DNA from 2 places in the Pseudoalteromonas sp. 120-MNA-CIBAN-0494 genome. Region 2 is predicted to be linked to the other one. Evidence: predicted binding sites of a transcription regulator. Region 2 holds the regulator's gene; the other holds the start of a gene.

Region 1 (9,167 bases), on a different contig from region 2:
CGGTAAAAAAGTGGGTTTTGGTGAAAAGCACATGGTGGTATCGGGTATTCGCGAGTACTGCCAAGCTACGGTTGATGATTTGATTGCTTTTTACAACGAGCGCAAAGCAAATTTAAAACCAGCTTAAAAACGAGATGAATTTTAAAAGGTGCTATTTAGCGCCTTTTTTATTGGCACAAATAAAAGCAGATAAATACGATTAAATAGTTTTCTCAAGCACTCTAATTTACGGCATGAGTGAATATGAGTACAATAGCGCTCTTTGTCATTTTAAAGCTAAGCCTATGTCTGCCACTACGTTCTCATCACTTAATCTCGACCCGTTGTTATTAACTGCGATTGAGCAAAATAATTACACTCAACCTACCGCAATTCAGATTAAAACCATCCCGCCTATTTTAGCGGGCAGTGATGTAATGGGCAGTGCACAAACTGGCACAGGTAAAACCGCAGCGTTTGTACTACCACTGCTACACAAACTTTTAAACACCCCTAAAAAAGATGAGCCAGGTGTTGCTCGCGTGGTAATTTTAACGCCAACTCGCGAACTTGCTCAGCAAGTATTTGCCAGCTTTGAAAAATATGCCCAAGGCACCAATATTAAAGGGGCATTAGCGTATGGCGGCGCAAGCATAGGCCCACAAATAAAAGCCCTAAAAGATGCGCAAGTAATAGTAGCCACCCCGGGGCGCTTACTCGATCATATTGTTAAAGGCAGTGTGGTGCTTTCAAGTGTTGACTCACTGGTGTTTGATGAAGCCGATCGTATGCTTGATATGGGATTTATTGACGAAATTAAACGTATATTGCGCCATATTCCAGGCGATCGCCAAACTTTGTTATTTTCGGCGACTTTTGATGACAGCGTATTTGCGCTTAGTAAAAAACTACTTAAAAACCCAGAATTAGTTGAAGTTGATAAACGCAACTCAGCAGCAGTTGAGGTTGAGCAAGTAATTTACTCAGTAGACGAGGATCGCAAGCGCGAGCTGGTATCGCACATGATCGGCATGAAAAATTGGCGCCAAGTGCTTATTTTTACTCGCACCAAACAAATGGCCGACCAACTGGCTAAAGAAATGTGTAAAGACGGTTTAAAAACCGAGTCAATCCATGGTGATAAATCACAAGGCGCACGCGACCGTGCACTACAAAACTTTAAAGAAGGCATTACCCGTGTATTAGTTGCTACCGATGTAGCCGCACGTGGTTTGGATATTCCGACACTTAGGTTTGTAATTAACTTTGAACTGCCATACATAGCCGAAGACTACGTACATCGCATTGGCCGTACAGGTCGCGCTGGTGAGCAAGGGCTTGCAATGTCGCTAGTAAGTATTGACGAGCAATGGTTACTTGAAGAAATAGAAGTACTGTTAGATACCCGCTTAACGCCACAGTGGCTAGCAGGCTACGAGCCAGATCCAAACAAAAAGCCAAAAGATAACCGCAAAAACACCAATAAATCACGAAAAGACCGCGATAAAAAACGCATTACAGGACAAAGAGAGCCAAGTAGAAGACGTAAATAACAGTTTTTTAGTTTTGGCTTTCAATTGTCAGTGAAATAATACGACCCCGAAAAATAGCCGCGGGGTTGTATTAGGCTAAATTTAGCATTTAAAAGGAATTAATTTATGAACAAAGTTACTAAAATATGGTTGCTGTATTCAGGCATAGGTTTAGTTTTATCGCTGGCAATAATAAGTTTATTAGATGTTTTTACCAGCTTTAGGTTTATATCTAACGAAGGAGTTATTTTTGGTGTTATGTGCGCTGCTATGGGAGCTGCGTTAAAAAGCTATTCAGGGCAAAAGGTTAGTAACAAAAGCGGCCAGCAACAAAAGTAAACATAGTTAACATTGATAATAAAGCGCAAAATGCATTTAGCACATAACTGCTAATTCCCCCTTACCTTTAACTAAATACGTTACTTCTCAAATTTAAAATAAAAAAAGGCAAGCTATAAGGCTTGCCAAAGAGTGTAACTAATTAATCTGGTTTTGTATTAAATGCTTAGCCCTTAAGCTATTAACTTTTCAGCTAGATTTAATTCCATGGTGGCTTTTAATAAGCGGTATAAGTTAATTGATGCGTCAATTTCTTCTTTACGGTTAGTTAAGCTTTCTATATTTAAGCCCAGCGGCACGTTTAAATGCGCACAGCTTTTAAGTATTAAATCGAGATTTTCGCGGCAAATACGTACCGACTCACTCAGCGTATTGTTCGCATCAAGCATGCGCCATTTAGTGGCCTCTGGCACTGAGATCCCCAACCATTGCATAAACTCTAAGGTTTTTTCGCCGCCGCACGGAGTAAAAGTTAAAATAAGGCGCTTAGGCTCAAGCCCTTGTGCTTTACAACTACGTGCATAGCTAGTTATTAACTCTATTGTTGCTTGTGCGTCGTAAACCGCTTGCGAAATAAAGAACTTACAGCCTTGAGCGGTTTTTTCTATTAGGCGCTCGTGTTCATTACGTTTATTAGAATGACGCTCTGCAATAGTAACGCCGCCTAAAAAGAAGTCATCAGATTGCTCTGCCAGCGTTTTATACGCATCTGGTAGGCTTAGTTTTATATCGCCTATCGATGATGGGCTACCTACTAAAACAATATTTTTTAAATCGTAGTCGTTTTTAGTTTCACTTAGCCAATCTTTAAACTCGTTCGCACTGCGTTGCGCCACACTTTTATAGGTAATTACATCAAGGTGCGATAAGCCACGTAATAGGTTGCTGTATTCACGTGGATCGACAGTTTGCCTAAATGGAAACGGACGCGCTTGATTAGTACGGCTGCTTTCGTCTTGAATGTCGTAAATTATTACGCCGTCGTATTCAATTTCGTGTAGGCGACCCAATAGCTTTTCTGCAATGGTTTTTAGTTGCGCTTTATCGGTACCAATTTTTGGCGGCGTAGTACCAATAAGGTATACGCCTTGATTGCTATCTTCTATTTTCTCTTGAAGTGATAAAGCCATAATCCTCATTCCAGCTTAGTTTGTTACGATGGAATTAATATAGCAGCCATTTAGATGGCTAGATAGCTTTATTTAATGAAAGTTTTTCAATCGTAGTGAGGTTTATTCATACAAGCTCGTTACCAATTAGTAAATTTGATACAGTTGTTTACATAATAACAACGCTTTAGGCTCTTATTATTGGCGGCTTTGCGGCATAATCAGATGGTACTTTTTATTAAACTAGCTCAACGTTTAGCGATTAAAATTGATTGCTATAAAAGGAAAAACAATGAAATTTAAATTTTTAGCAACCAGTTTAGCGGTATCGCTGGCACTGTCGGGTTGCGCTATTGAACAAAATCAAACGAGCCAAGCAGTAACACAACAACAAACAAACACTACGGGCGAGGGCGTTTTTTCACAAGACTACTTACTAGAAGAGCTTGAAAATGGCTTGCGCGTTATGGTGGTTAAAACCGATTACCCTGATGTAGTCTCGTTGCAAATTCCTGTATCGGTAGGATCACGTAATGAAACGCAAGCGGGTAAAACGGGCTTTGCGCATTTTTTTGAACACATGATGTTTAAAGGCTCTGAAAAATTTCCTGAGGCTGTGTATTCAAGTATTTTAAAAAATTCTGGCGTTGATAACCGCGCTTACACCACCAACGATTACACTAACTATCATTTAAACTTTTCAAAGCAGCATCTTGATAAAGTACTTGAACTTGAAGCTGATATTTTTCAAAACTTAACCTATACCGAAGAGCAATTTAGAACCGAAGCGCAAACGGTAAAAGGCGAGTACTTAAAAAATAATGCCAGCCCAGTGCGTAAATTACTTAGCGCAGTACGCGAAGAGGCCTTTGAGCAACACACTTATAAACACACCACTATGGGCTTTTTTAAAGACATAGAAGCCATGCCTGATCAAATGGCTTATGGTAAAGAATTTTTTGCCAAATTTTATAAGCCCGAATATGTATCACTTGTAATTGTGGGTGATGTAGACCCAAAAGCCACTATGGCTATGGTTAAAAAGCACTGGGGTGCGTGGAAAAAGGGTGACTATGTTGCCGACATTAAAGCAGAGCCAACACAGCAAGCGCCAAAGTATAGTCATCAACAAAACCCAGGCTTACCAGGGCATTGGTTATTAGTATCGTATAAAGGCACTGCGTGGGAGCCGGCTAAAAAAGACAGAGCTGCGCTTGATTTACTCTCGCAGCTTTATTTTTCAAACAACTCAGATTTATACCAAGAGCTAGTGGTAGATAAACAAATTGCCAGCCAAATGTTTAGCTATAACCCAGAAACCAAAGATCCGGGTTTACTGCATGTATTTGTAAAAGTAGAAAAAGCAGACGATTTAGCCAAAGTACGCGATGCAATCAATCGTACCTACGCCCAAGCGCGTACTGAGTTAGTAGATAGCCAAAAACTCAGCGACTTAAAATCTAACCTTAAATACAGCTTTATAAATGGTTTAGATTCGTCGCAAGCAATTGCTGCAACCCTTGCAAGCTATATGCATTTTGAGCGTGACCCTAGGGTAATAAATCAGCTATATAAAACCTCAGATGAAATAACAGCTGAAGATATTAAAGCAATTGCTAACAAGTATTTTGTTGATAATGCACGCACTACCGTGACTATGTCGGCACTTGATAAAGCGCCAAACTTTGAGCAAGAGGTTGATTTAAACGCACTGGTTGCAAAACTGGAGCAAGCACCTCAGGCTGCTGCATTTAAAGTGCTAGATAAAACTAACAGCTCGCCATTAATTGACGTTAACTTTTTATTCAATACCGGGGCTGCTGCCGATCCGCAAGGTAAAAAAGGCCTTGGCGCATTAACTGCAGCTATGCTGGCGCAAGGTGGCTCACAATCAACAAGCTATAAAGATATTAAACAAGCACTTTATCCGCTGGCAGGTAGCTTTGGTTATCAAATAGATAAAGAAATGCTGTCGTTTCAAGGGCGTATTCATAAAGATAACGCTGCTAAGTGGTATGCATTAGTGAGCGATCAGTTACTTAATCCCGGTTTTAGAGAAGATGACTTTAAGCGCCTTAAAAAAGAGCTAATTGACGGTATTAAATCGGGCTTAAAAGCATCTAACGATGAAGAACTAGGTAAAGAAGTACTCTACAGCGCGCTTTACAAAGGCCATCCTTATGAAAGCTACAACTATGGTGATATTTCAGATTTAGAAGCACTTACGCTTGATGATGTTAAAACGTTTTATAACACAGAGCTTACGCAATCTAAGCTAACACTTGGCTTAATTGGTGCAGTACCGGAAAAACTAAAAGCCACTATGTTAGCTGATTTAGCAGGCCTGCCTAAAGGCGAGCAAAGCCGTTTAAGTATTCCTGATGCGCCTGAGCTTAAAGGCCATCATGCTACTATTGTTGAAAAGAGTGCGCAGTCGACAGCGGTATCGTTTGGTTTTCCAATTGATACAATAAGAAGTAGTGAGGACTGGACTGCACTGTGGTTAGTGCGTTCTTACTTTGGTGAGCACCGTAGTTCTAACAGCTTTTTATATGAGCGTGTTCGTGAAACCCGTGGCATGAACTATGGCGATTACGCGTACATTGAATACTTTCCGCGTGGTATGTTTCAAACTAAGCCTGATGCAAACCTAGGGCGCTCTGAGCAAATATTTCAAGTGTGGTTACGCCCACTTCGCTCTAATAACGATGCGCATTTTGCGACTCGTACCGCCTTGTTTGAGCTTGATAAGCTAATTAAAAATGGCATGAGTGAAGACGACTTTGAAGCCACACGTAACTTTTTAATTAACTTTGTGCCGCAAATGGTGGCAAGCCAAAATCGCCAACTAGGTTATGCACTTGATAGCGAGTTTTACAACACCGACAGCTTTGTAAGTTACGTAACTAACAAACTTAAAACGCTAACAGTAAAGGATGTAAACCGCGTTATTAAAGATAATCTACAAACCGATAATATCCATTATGTATTTATTACCGGTGACGGCGCTGATATGCAAAAGCGTTTAGCGCCTGAGCAAACATCGCCAATGGTTTATAATACCGATAAACCAGCAGAGCTTGTTGCAGAAGATAAAGTGATTGCCGATTACAAATTAGCTATTCCGGCAAAAAATATTGCAGTAATAGCAGTAGATAAAGTATTTAAGTAAGTAATTAGTGCAACAATTAAAATTAACTTAGTAAAATACCCCGATATATTCGGGGTATTTTTTTAGTTAGTTAAAAACTGCTTTTTTGAGTTATTAATTACAGTAAATAAAGTGACATTAAATAGGTATGGAGGAGAGATGTTAGACGACAAAGTATTTTTACGATCGATATTAAATACCATACCTGATCACATTGTGGTTATTGATAAGGTTGGTGAAATTATTTATGAAAATAAAAGTTGGCAATCTTTTGGCGTACAAAATAGCAGTAATTATATAGCTATGTCACAACAGTATAATTATTTACATGAATGCAAAAAGGCGGCTGAACAAGGCGATGAGTTTGGTGTCAGTGCTTTGAAGGGAATTACTGCTGTAATAAGCCATAAACAGGCTGATTTTTATTTAGAATATCCATGTCACAGCGATGATGAACAACGTTGGTTTATGATGAGGGTGATGCCATTTAGTCATAATAACAGTGAATACTATGTTATTAACCATAACAATATAACCGAGCGAAAACAGGCCGAAAATAAAGCTAAACAGTTGGCAAGACTTGATGGGTTGACGAAAATTGCTAACCGCAGGTATTTTGATAGCGTATTAAATAGTGAGTGGAGGCGCTGCGAGCGTTTAGGTCTGCCTTTATCAATTACGATGATAGATGTAGATAATTTTAAACTGTTAAACGATACCTATGGTCATCAACAAGGTGATGTTTGCTTACAACAAATTGCTAACTTGTTAAAGCAATATAGTAAAAGGCCGAGCGACTTATGTGCACGTTTTGGAGGCGAAGAGTTTGTATTAATTTACGGCAATACAAACTCTTTACAAGCAACGGCCAACATAGATCGGATTGTTACGCAATTAAAGGCACTAAATATCGAAAATAAGCACTCATTACCAAGTAAAATAGTTACTGTAAGTGTGGGAATAGCGACCATAATACCAAGTAATAACAGCTGCGCTGAAGATTTACTTAATGAAGCAGATAAACTGCTTTATAAAGCAAAAATAGCCGGTAAAAATAGCGTGCAAGTGACAGATTTAAGCTAATGTGGGCTTTGCTGTACTACCTTATGCTCATTACGGTTATATCTAATAACCAGATAAAATAAAGAAGGAATTAACACCTTATCGGCTAAATCCGTTAAACTTAGCAAAAGGCTCTTTTTGATCAACAAAGGCAGTAATATGCGACATGAAATTTGGCAACAGCTTCGCAGCGAAGCAAATGAAGTAGTAAAACGCGAACCTCTTTTAGCGAGCCATGTTTATTCGTGTATTTTGAACCATGAATGTTTAGGGGCGGCGCTGAGTTTTATTGTTGCTAATAAATTGGCAGATGCGGTGGTGTCGGCATTTACTATTCGTGAGCTATTTGATCAGTCGTTTGTAAGGTGTGAGCGTATGCTAACGCACGTTGCTCACGATATTAAAGCGGTAAAAGATCGTGACCCTGCAGCCGAAACTTACCTTACGGTAATATTAAATTTAAAAGGTTTCCATGCTATTCAGGCGCATCGTTTAGCTAATTGTTTGTGGACGCAAAACCGTAAAGAGTTGGCGCGTTTTATTCAAAGCCGTAGCTCAGAAGTATTTGGCGTTGATATTCATCCTGCTTGTAAAGTGGGTAAAGGAATAATGTTTGACCATGCAACCGGTATTGTTATTGGTGAAACGGCGGTAATTGAAGATAACGTATCAATACTGCAGTCGGTTACTTTAGGTGGCACGGGCAATGAACAAGGCGATCGTCATCCTAAAATTAGAGCCGGGGTACTTATTGGTGCTGGGGCTAAAATATTAGGCAATATTGAAGTGGGTGCGGGCGCGCGTATTGGCGCAGGCTCTGTTGTGCTAAGTAATGTACCGCCACACACTACAGCGGTAGGTGTACCGGCAAAAATTATTGGTCGCCCAGATTGCGAATGCCCTGCAAAAAGTATGAACCAAAACTTTTTAGCTAAACCTGAGCCTGAAAATGAATCGCATACTAGCTCTATGCTATAAAGTAATGAGCAATTTAAAATGCTAAACAAAAGTAACTTACTTGGCCTGTGCTGTTTTATTTTAGGCGTAGGATTAACCAGTGGTTACTTTTTGTTTTTACATTCTATGCCTATTCAAGCGCAACAAAGCCAGCCGTTTCCTTATAAAAGTATTGTTATAAAGCAAGCTAACGATGAGTCACTCAATAGTACTGACGAGCATGTTAACCCTGCCGATGGTAACTTTCAGGCTGAGAGTATTGCGCCATATACGCATAAAATTGCCACGCTTACCAATGAGCTTGAGCTTAAAACCAAACAACTTAAACGCGTTGAACAAGCGTTAAAATTAGCGCAACTAGATCAGCTTGATTTTGCTAAGCAGTTAGAAGAGAAGTTTATAGCTGAGGATGAAAATAGCCAGTGGAGCTACGAAGTAGAAACCGCGCTAACTGATTTTTTAATTACCAGCGATTTAAGTAATACCGCGCAACTAACTAGTTTAGAGTGCAAACAAACACTTTGTAAGTTTAGCCTAGTTGCCGATAAAACTAATCAGCAAGGGCATGTGCAGTGGCGCGAGCTGAACGATAAGTTAGCGCTAATGCCATGGTGGCAGCAATTTAAGCTCACTTCGTCAAATTCAACCGATGAACAGATAGACTTTATAGTGAGCACTAAAGAGTAAGACGCTGCTAACTTAGTACTTGCGAGTGTAACGTGCCGTCAACCAGTTCAGTAATTAAAGTATCTCCGACTTTTACATCCGCTACCGATTTAACCACCTTTTGCTTATCTGTTTTTGTAATACTATAGCCTCGCGCTAATACATTAAGTGGACTTACCGAATCTAGGCGACTTGCCTGCAGTGCTAAGCTGTTATTAGCTTGCTGTAATTGCTGCTGTATTGCTTGGTTAAGCCGAGTTTGTAATTGTGCGAGTTGGTGACTTGCTTGAGTGAGCTTTTTGTCGGGTGATTGGCGCATTAATCTAGGCGTTAAATTATTAAGGGTGCGCTCTTGTTGATATAAACTATTAC
Region 2 (9,167 bases):
TCATGGCAAATTAACGTGGGCGAAAATCCACGACGATTTAAAAACACCATCACTTGTTTGCCACGTTTTAAATGTTGGCGCATGGTAGCAAGGCTGGCATGGGCAATGCCTGCTTGGTCGGGCTGACCTTTCATATCGAGTAATTTAAATTGGTTATCGGTAGCGGTTTGCGCGCGCTCAGTAAGGCTCAGTAGTTGGTATTTATTATTAATTGCTTTGTGCAGGGTTTCGAGTGCCGGTGTTGCACTGCCTAATATAAGCGGAATTTTATGCTGATATGCACGATACGCAGCTAAATCACGGGCATGGTAGCGCAGCGTGTCTTGCTGTTTAAAAGACGAGTCATGTTCTTCATCAACCACTATCATGCCGAGCTTTAAAAATGGCAGAAAAATACTCGAACGTGTGCCTATTACTATGGCGCAGCTGGCTTTTTCGCAAAAACGCCAGGTTTGTAAGCGTTCATTATCGGTTAAAGCTGAATGCCAAAGCATAATGGGGGTGTCGGGAAAGCGGCGGCGAAAGCGGTTAACGGTTTGCGGGGTTAAGCCTATTTCGGGCACTAATACTAGTGCTTGTTCGCCGCGCTTTAGTACTTCTTCTAAACATTGTAAGTACACTTCTGTTTTGCCGCTACCGGTTACACCTTCTAATAAAAAGCTGCTAAAACCGCTGCTTTGATTAATTGTGGTGCAGGCAACCGCTTGCTCTTTGTTAAGTGTTGGTTTGCTACCCACTGTTGGGGCTACACTTTGCCAGTGGTTATCATGCTCAATTGACTGCGTTATGAGTGCTTTATCTATTAAGCTATCAATGGTTTTTTTACTAAAGCCCAAAGCTTTTAACTCGGTTAATGACGACTTGCCTGATTGCGATAGCTGCTTTAGTAAATTAAGTTGAGTCTTAGCTTTTAATGACGGCAGCAGCGCGCCTTTTTCCGTTAGGGCTACCATATTAATGCTGGTTTTATCAGGCGATTCGCCTTGGCGTAGTGCGCTTGGCAATGCAATATGAATGGTTTCACCCAGCGGGTAGCAATAATAACGGGCAGTAAAGCGCAGTAACTCTATGTGCTCTTCAGATAAAATTGGCGTATCGTCGATAATTTCAAAAATTGCCTTTATTTTGTTTTCAGGCACTTCGGTTGTTGTTTTAAGCGCTAAAACCACGGCTACTTTACGTTGATTACCAAAGGGTACTAACACCCGCATTCCGGGTTTTAATGGCGCAGAAGCTTCACCAAGCTGGCTATCTACTTTATAATCAAAGGTGCGCGGTAGTGGAACTTTTATAGCAACTTCAACAAAATACATAGTAACTCAACTGTTAAAAAAATAATGGGGGAGGGCGTGCTAATACTTGGCCCTAATGTACTAAAAATACAGCTAAAAACCTACTACCAAATAACCTTGTTTACTCAAAATGGTTATTTTTTTAGCAAAAATACTAATTAATGCTTGTGTGCTTGATGGTTGTTGGATAAAATCCGCCACCAATAAATTTGTTTTAACGACGTATGGTGCCAGACTCCGGGTTTGGAGAGCGATGCGGCCTTAACTAGAGGTTTCTATGAAAGAAGGTATTCACCCTAAGTACGAAGTAATTTCTGCAACTTGTTCATGTGGAAACGAATTCGAAACTAGCTCTACTCTGTGTAAAAATATTCACCTAGACGTTTGTTCTGCGTGTCACCCGTTTTACACTGGTAAGCAAAAGATTTTAGACACTGGCGGACGTGTTGATCGTTTCAACAAGCGTTTCGGTGCACTTGGTAGCAAAAAGTAATTATTGCTATTTAGTTAAAAAAAGCATCTTAGGATGCTTTTTTTATGCCTAAAAATACTCTAACTTCCCCCTAACCTCGCTAGTTTTAAGTTTATTGCTTTTGCATAACTATTTCCTGTTCTTATTCTCGGTATGCATAAACCTTTGCAGACAAATGACCTAATATTCTCTATATTTTTAATAGCTTAATTTTAAACTCGGTTTCTAAAAGTGGCCAACATGAAGCTATGTGTTGTTAAAGCAGAATAAATAATCGCTTTTAGCTGATTTTATTCACATTTTAAAAACGCTGTTTTGTGAATAATACTTTTAACTAAAATAAGCTTGAAAAGTGCCTTTTAGCACAATTTATATTTATGAAAAGTAGCGATGTTTTTATCGAAGTTGCTGAAAATTCGCTTAAAATTAACAGATCTAGCATATAACAGGATAGACCTGATATTGCTTGGAATTTAAAAATAATAAGGGTATCGTACTTTAAGGCATGTTAAGTGTCGCTTTACTCCCTCTCACTTTAACTTAAATTGCAGGATATAATCGCGTTATGTCGGACTTTCGTGAACAAGCACTACATTATCACTCTCACCCCGTTCCAGGTAAAATCAGCATTGAGCTAACCAAGCCTGCAGAAACGGCTCATGATCTCGCTTTAGCTTATAGCCCCGGTGTAGCTGAGCCGGTGCGTGAAATTGCTGCTGACCCTGTAAATGCCTATAAGTACACAGGTAAAGGTAATTTGGTTGCAGTGATCACCAATGGTACTGCTATTTTAGGTTTAGGAAATTTAGGGCCTTTAGCGTCAAAACCGGTAATGGAAGGCAAGGCGTTGTTGTTTAAGCGTTTTGCAGGCATTGACTCAATTGATATTGAAGTAAAACACCGCACTACCGAAGACTTTATAAATACTGTGGCTAATATTGCTGATACTTTTGGCGGTATTAACCTTGAAGATATTAAAGCACCAGAGTGTTTTGAAATTGAAAAGGCGCTTATTGAACGCTGTAGTATTCCTGTTTTTCATGATGATCAGCACGGCACGGCTATTGTAACGGCTGCAGGCATGATAAATGCACTGGAAGTGCAAGGCAAAGATATTGAAGATGCAGTTATTGTATGTTTAGGTGCCGGCGCTGCAGCGATTGCTTGTATGGAGTTATTAATTAAGTGTGGTGCACTGCGTGAACATATTTATATGCTTGATCGTAAAGGTGTTATTCACACTCGCCGTGATGATTTAAACGAGTACAAACAGTTATTTGCTAACAATACCGATAAGCGTACATTACAAGATGTAATTGAAGATGCTGACGTATTTGTTGGTGTATCGGGCCCTAACTTATTATCGGCCGATGATTTAAAATTAATGGCGGCAAAGCCAGTCGTATTTGCTTGTTCGAACCCAGACCCTGAGATTGATCCGGCACTGGCACACGGCGCACGAAGCGATTTAATTATGGCAACAGGGCGCTCAGATTACCCTAACCAAGTTAATAACGTGTTGTGTTTTCCGTTTATTTTCCGTGGTGCACTTGATGTGCGTGCTAGTGAAATTAACGATGAAATGAAAATTGCAGCAGTTGAAGCTATTCGTAGTATTGCCAAAGAGCCGGTTCCACCAGAAGTACTAAAAGCTGCCGGTGTAGATAAGCTAGCGTTTGGTGCAGAGTATATTATTCCTAAGCCTATGGATCCGCGTTTATTGCCGCGTATTGCTAAAGCAGTTGCATTAGCAGCCATTGCTTCAGGCGTAGCGCAAATAGAGCTGCCAGCAAACTATATGGAATAAGCAGCATTATGTTGCTCGGTATTAAGTTACTTCAGTGTAATTTATAGCCATAAAAAAACCTCAGCATGGCTGAGGTTTTTTTGTTTAAAAGCCGCTGTTTAGTCTTCGTTTAAAACAGGAACTTCTAAGCCCATTTCTTGCATTATTTTTTTCACTTCTTCAGGCACTTTTTCGGCGTTATCTTTACGTAAATCATCATCGTTAGGTAACGGTTGCCCAGTAAACGCATGCAAAAATGCTTCACATAATAGCTCGCTATTAGTTGCATGGCGTAAGTTATTAATTTGCCTACGGGTGCGTTCATCGGTTAGTACTTTTAATACATTTAGCGGGATCGAAACGGTGATCTTTTTAACTTGCTCTGATTTTTTCCCGTGTTCTGCGTATGGGTGAATATACTCGCCATTCCATTTTGCCATAAGATGTATCGTTGCCTCAGATTATTAATTGCTCACCCTACTAAAAAATAGCGCGAATATGCGTGAAATTCTATCGATTTAAACAAATTAGTCAAATACTTGTTGCACAGATGGCTAGGTGTTTAAATGTTTTGACTTCTTAAGTTGAATGAATTACTGTTTTAGACGTCTAAACATCTAAATAAAGCAGGTAATAAATATGAGTGAAAAAAATAAAGCGACAATTGCAGTTCGCAGTGGTGTCGATGCTGATAAGCACCATGGCGCGGTTGTGCCTCCGCTGTATTTATCAACCACTTATTCGTTTGCCGACTTTGATACAAAACGTCAATATGACTATGGCCGCAGTGGTAATCCAAATCGTGATACTTTAGCCCAAGCACTCAGCGAACTCGAAGGTGGTGCTCGCGGCATTATTACTGCAACAGGAATGGCTGCCGTACATTTAGCCACTCAGCTGCTTAATAGTGACGATACGTTAGTGATCCCCCATGATTGTTATGGCGGCAGCTATCGCTTATTTACCTCATTACAAAAGCGCGGCCTATTAAAACTCGAAGTGTTAGATTTAACTAAACCAGAAAGTTTGCAGCAAATTTTAGTAATCAAACCTAAGTTAATTTGGATAGAAACCCCTAGTAACCCTATTTTACGTTTAACTGATATTAAAGCAGTAACCGATATTGCGAAACAATGCGGTGCTTTGGTAGCCGCAGATAACACTTTTTTATCGCCTGCATTACAAAACCCGATTAAATTTGGCGTTGATATTGTGGTGCACTCAACCACTAAGTACATAAATGGCCACTCAGACGTGGTTGGCGGTGCGGTTATTGCTGCAACTGACGAACTAGGTGAAGAACTGGCTTGGTGGGCAAATAATATTGGTATAACGGGGGCACCGTTTGATAGTTACTTAACTTTGCGTGGCTTGCGTACTTTAAATGTACGCTTACGGCAGCATCAAGAAAATGCCTTAGCTATTGCTAAGTACCTTGAAAGCTCAAAATTTGTTAGCCAAGTATATTACCCGGGGCTAGAGTCGCATCCACAACATGAATTGGCTAAAGCACAGCAACTTGGTTTTGGTGGCATGGTTAGTTTTGACATTAAAGGTGATGTAAATGACGCAGCTGCATTTTTAACAAACCTTAAAACATTTAGCTTAGCTGAATCTTTAGGTGGCGTAGAGAGCTTAATATGCCACCCAGCAACAATGACGCATGCAGGAATGGAAGCCGAGGCTCGTTTAGCCGCTGGCGTTGGCGATACGCTTATTCGTGTGTCGGTAGGTATTGAAGATGTAGCAGATTTATTAGCAGACTTTGATCGGGTATTTAATTTAGTGCAACCAGGTCAGCACAATAACGCAGGTAAAGCAGGTGCTAGCGCAAGTAGTAATGTTAAATTGAGCGCTGCTCACCCGGCGTTGTGGTAATTAATATGACTAATAATATTCATAAGTTTGGTGGTTCGAGTTTAAGCTCAGCCGAGCGCTATAAAAGCGTTGCAAAAATAATTATAGGGCAAGCTCAGCCCGGTGATTGTGTAGTGGTATCGGCTGCAGGAAAAACCACAGATACATTAGTAAAACTGTGGCAAAGTTATCAGCAGCACGATACTCAAGCGCTCGCTGATATTGTATTGCAATTAAACAATCATCAAAGTGATTTAATAACGCAGCTACTGCAGGGCGATTTAAAGCGCAGCGCTTTAACCACTCTAAATAAAGAGCTAAGTTTAGTTGCTAAATTAGCGAGTACTGAGCAGTTGCAAGAAGCGGCGCTACTCGCCCATGGTGAGTTGTGGTCAGCTCGTTTGCTCGCTGCGTATTTACAGCAACTTAATGTTGCTGCATGCATGCAAGACGCAAGAGGCTTGTTTACGCTAAGTGATGGACAATTATTGCATAGCCAAAATACACAGCAGTGTAGTGAGCTTATTAGCCAGCACAAAATTAACGTGGTAACAGGGTTTATTGCGGCTAATACCCAAGGCGATACGGTCACTCTTGGTCGCAATGGTAGTGATTACAGTGCAACCTTATTGGCAAGTTATTGCAATGCTAAACAAGTATATATTTGGACCGATACACAAGGGATATTTAGTACCGACCCACGTAAAGTTAACAAGGCCATTAAATACGCTAAGGTATGTAGAGCGCAAGCTAACTTATTGGCAAGATTAGGTAACCCCGTTTTACACGCTAAAACATTATCGCCACTTAAAAATACCGATATAAAGCTTGCGGTGCGCAGTAGTTTTGACGTGCAAGCAAGCTCAACAAATGTAGTGAAAGAGGGCTGTGTAAAACAAAAACGCTTTATTACTACATTAGAAAATATAGATTTACTTAGTGTTGAAGGGCTAGTTGAGGGTGAGGTAACTCAGGTTAGCCAGCTTATTCAACATAGTTTGCATCATTTTAGTAGCGCGGGTGAAACTTACCTAATAGTACCGGCAGTAGCGACCCATCAAGTAGTTAGTTACTTTGCAGGAAGAGCCAATATTAGCGAGTCTAACCTACATGGTTGCGCGCTAGTTGCTCCTGAGCAAGATATAAACTCATTGAGTACTCAGGCACGCGAGTTGCTCAATTTGCATAATATTGAACCTCGCTTTGTGCATCAAGATAGTGGTTATGTATTGCTACTGACGGATCAGCTTATTGATAGTGATGTGCTTAATGTGCTGCACGATAAACTGATCACTAAAGGCCAAGAAATTGCCTTAATAGTGGCAGGGCTTGGTAATGTAGGGGATGTATTTGTTAGCCAACTATCGGCGCAGCTAGCACGCTTATCAACCGACTTTAATATTAAGTTAGTGGGATTAGCACGTTCGCAAAAACTGCTATTTAATCCCAGCGGCATAAATGTACAGCACTGGAAGAACCAATGGCAGTTAGAGGCTGTTGACTATAGCAGCCAAGATTTATTAACCGCTATTGGCCAGCTTGATTACGAGCATAAAGTGGTTATAGATATAACCGCCAGCGAGCAATTTAGTCAGTTATACCCAGATTTTGTTGCGCTTGATTGTCATTTAATTAGTGCTAATAAGTATGCTGGTACCGCGCCAACTCCTTGGTATAAAGCGTTGCAGCACAATATTGCGCAGCGCAATTTATATTGGCGCTATAACGCTAGTGTGGGTGCCGGTTTACCAATTAATTTTGCCCTTGCAGATTTACAAAACAGTGGCGATAAAATAACACGTATAGAAGGTGTTTATTCGGGTACGTTATCGTGGTTATGTAGTATGTATAATGGCGCAACTGCATTTTCTGAGTTATTACTTGAAGCGCAACAAATGGGTTTTACTGAACCCGATCCGCGCGAAGATTTATCGGGGCGAGATATGCAGCGTAAGCTACTTATTTTAGCGCGAGAGTTAGGGGTTGAATTAGACCTTAACGACATTGCCTTAGCGCCGTTAATGCCCGATGAGCTAGCACTAGGTAGCTGGGATGACTTTTTAGCTAATAAACATAAGCTCGACACTTTTATTGAAGAGCATGCACGCAATGCAAAATTACAAAACGCGGTACTTCGTTATACAGGTTTACTGAGTATTGGGCACGATAGCGTAACGGCCAAAGTAGGGTTAGCGTATGTTACGCCCAATGACGCATTAGCAAACTTAACCCCGGGTGATAATATTTTTGTTATTAACAGCCAGTGGTACAGCAATAATGCCTTGATTATACAAGGCCCAGGTGCTGGTAAGGAAGTGACTGCAGCAGGCGTTCATTCTGACTTATATTGGCTGATAAAAAACTTAAAGTAATAATTAAATAAAACAAAAAACGGCAACCTAAGAAGGTTGCCGTTCTTTTAGCGTAATTAACCATTTAGCTAATGAGAGATGTGCTTATGGTTAAAATAGCTCTTCTTCTGTTTTGGTGTTTTCTTCAAAAATATCGCTTGGCTGCGAAAGCACATAACTAGTTGGTGTAGTGCCTTTTTCAAAGTATTCAAAGCGGCTAGTGTAATCATTTTTGTGGCTTAATAAGCCAGTCGCTAAATCAATACGAATAGAAACTAATCCTTCAGGTGGTTCAATTGGCGCTTCTGGTTGCCCATCAAGAGCTGCCCTCATAAATTCATTCCATGCCGGTTGAGCTGTTTTAGCGCCCGATTCAGCCCCTGTTATTTGACCACTATCAAGGTTGTTGTTATAAGCAGAACGACCTAGAGTATTGCCAGGGTTGTCAAAGCCAACCCATACTGAGGTGAGTACATTGCGGTTAAAACCACTAAACCAAGTGTCAACAGAATCGTTTGTGGTACCTGTTTTACCCGATAAATCACGACGCCCTAAACGCTGTGCTCGCCATGCAGTCCCCGTCCAGCCTGTTTTATTGCTCCAGCTTCCGCCGCCCCAAATTGCGCTGTTCATAGCGTCTGCAATTAAAAAAGCATTTTGTTTAGAAATAATACGTGGGGCACATTGCACTGTTTGCTGCGCTTTTTCACCTTGCTCAGTATTTTCTATCGTTAGGCTGCTGTTATTTTCGATAGCGAGGGGCTGCGTGTTCTCATCGCAGGCTAGGGCTGGGTTTGCTTTAAATAACACTGTACCAAAGGCATCTTGAATTTCAGATATAAAATACGGTTCTATTAAATGCCCGCCATTAGCAAACGCGCTCATACCACGAGCAAGTTCTAATGGAGAAATGGAAGCACTACCAAGCGCTAAAGATTCACTGCGGTTAATGTCTTTATTATCAAAACCAAATTTGAGTAAATGATCGGCAGTACGTTGCAAGCCTACACCACGTAGAAGACGAACCGAAATAACGTTTTTAGATTGCGCCAATGCGCGGCGAATACGAATTGGGCCATTATAAACTGCAGGGCTGTTTTTTGGGCGCCATGCAATACCTTGGCTTTTATCCCATTGATTAATTGGAGCGTCGTTTAAAATGGATGCTAAAGTGTAGCCTTTTTCCAGAGCTGCAGAGTAAATAAAGGGTTTAATGTTTGAGCCGACTTGGCGTTTAGCTTGCACTGCACGGTTGTACTGGCTTTGCTCAAAACTATAACCACCAACAATTGCTTTAATACGGCCATCTTGAGGGTCTAAAGACACAATGGCACTAGAGGCTTCAGGAATTTGACTCAATAAATAATTATTATCGTCGTTTTTACGTAGCCATATTTGTGCACCTGGTA

The links. The regulator MetJ, encoded in region 2, represses methionine synthesis genes. The targets are predictions, from matches to a motif close to TAGACGTCTAGACGTCTA.
Region 1: the regulator MetJ is predicted to act here: its motif matches at 3,024-3,041, upstream of AAEY55_RS06915 (methylenetetrahydrofolate reductase).

Annotation. Positions count from the first base shown of each region.
Region 1 covers NZ_JBEOOE010000007.1:40,844-50,010, reverse strand. Annotated here, with positions in the region: gene AAEY55_RS06930 (DUF3581 domain-containing protein) at 1-127, shown strand, start outside; gene AAEY55_RS06925 (DEAD/DEAH box helicase) at 285-1,532, shown strand; gene AAEY55_RS06920 (hypothetical protein) at 1,638-1,850, shown strand; gene AAEY55_RS06915 (methylenetetrahydrofolate reductase) at 2,024-2,980, opposite strand; gene AAEY55_RS06910 (insulinase family protein) at 3,252-6,131, shown strand; gene AAEY55_RS06905 (sensor domain-containing diguanylate cyclase) at 6,270-7,193, shown strand; gene cysE (serine O-acetyltransferase) at 7,332-8,150, shown strand; gene AAEY55_RS06895 (hypothetical protein) at 8,169-8,816, shown strand; gene xseA (exodeoxyribonuclease VII large subunit) at 8,824-9,167, opposite strand, start outside.
Region 2 covers NZ_JBEOOE010000002.1:301,318-310,484, reverse strand. Annotated here, with positions in the region: gene priA (primosomal protein N') at 1-1,313, opposite strand, end outside; gene rpmE (50S ribosomal protein L31) at 1,570-1,785, shown strand; gene AAEY55_RS03110 (malic enzyme-like NAD(P)-binding protein) at 2,330-3,571, shown strand; gene metJ (met regulon transcriptional regulator MetJ) at 3,670-3,990, opposite strand; gene metB (cystathionine gamma-synthase) at 4,190-5,428, shown strand; gene metL (bifunctional aspartate kinase/homoserine dehydrogenase II) at 5,434-7,779, shown strand; gene AAEY55_RS03090 (PBP1A family penicillin-binding protein) at 7,870-9,167, opposite strand, start outside.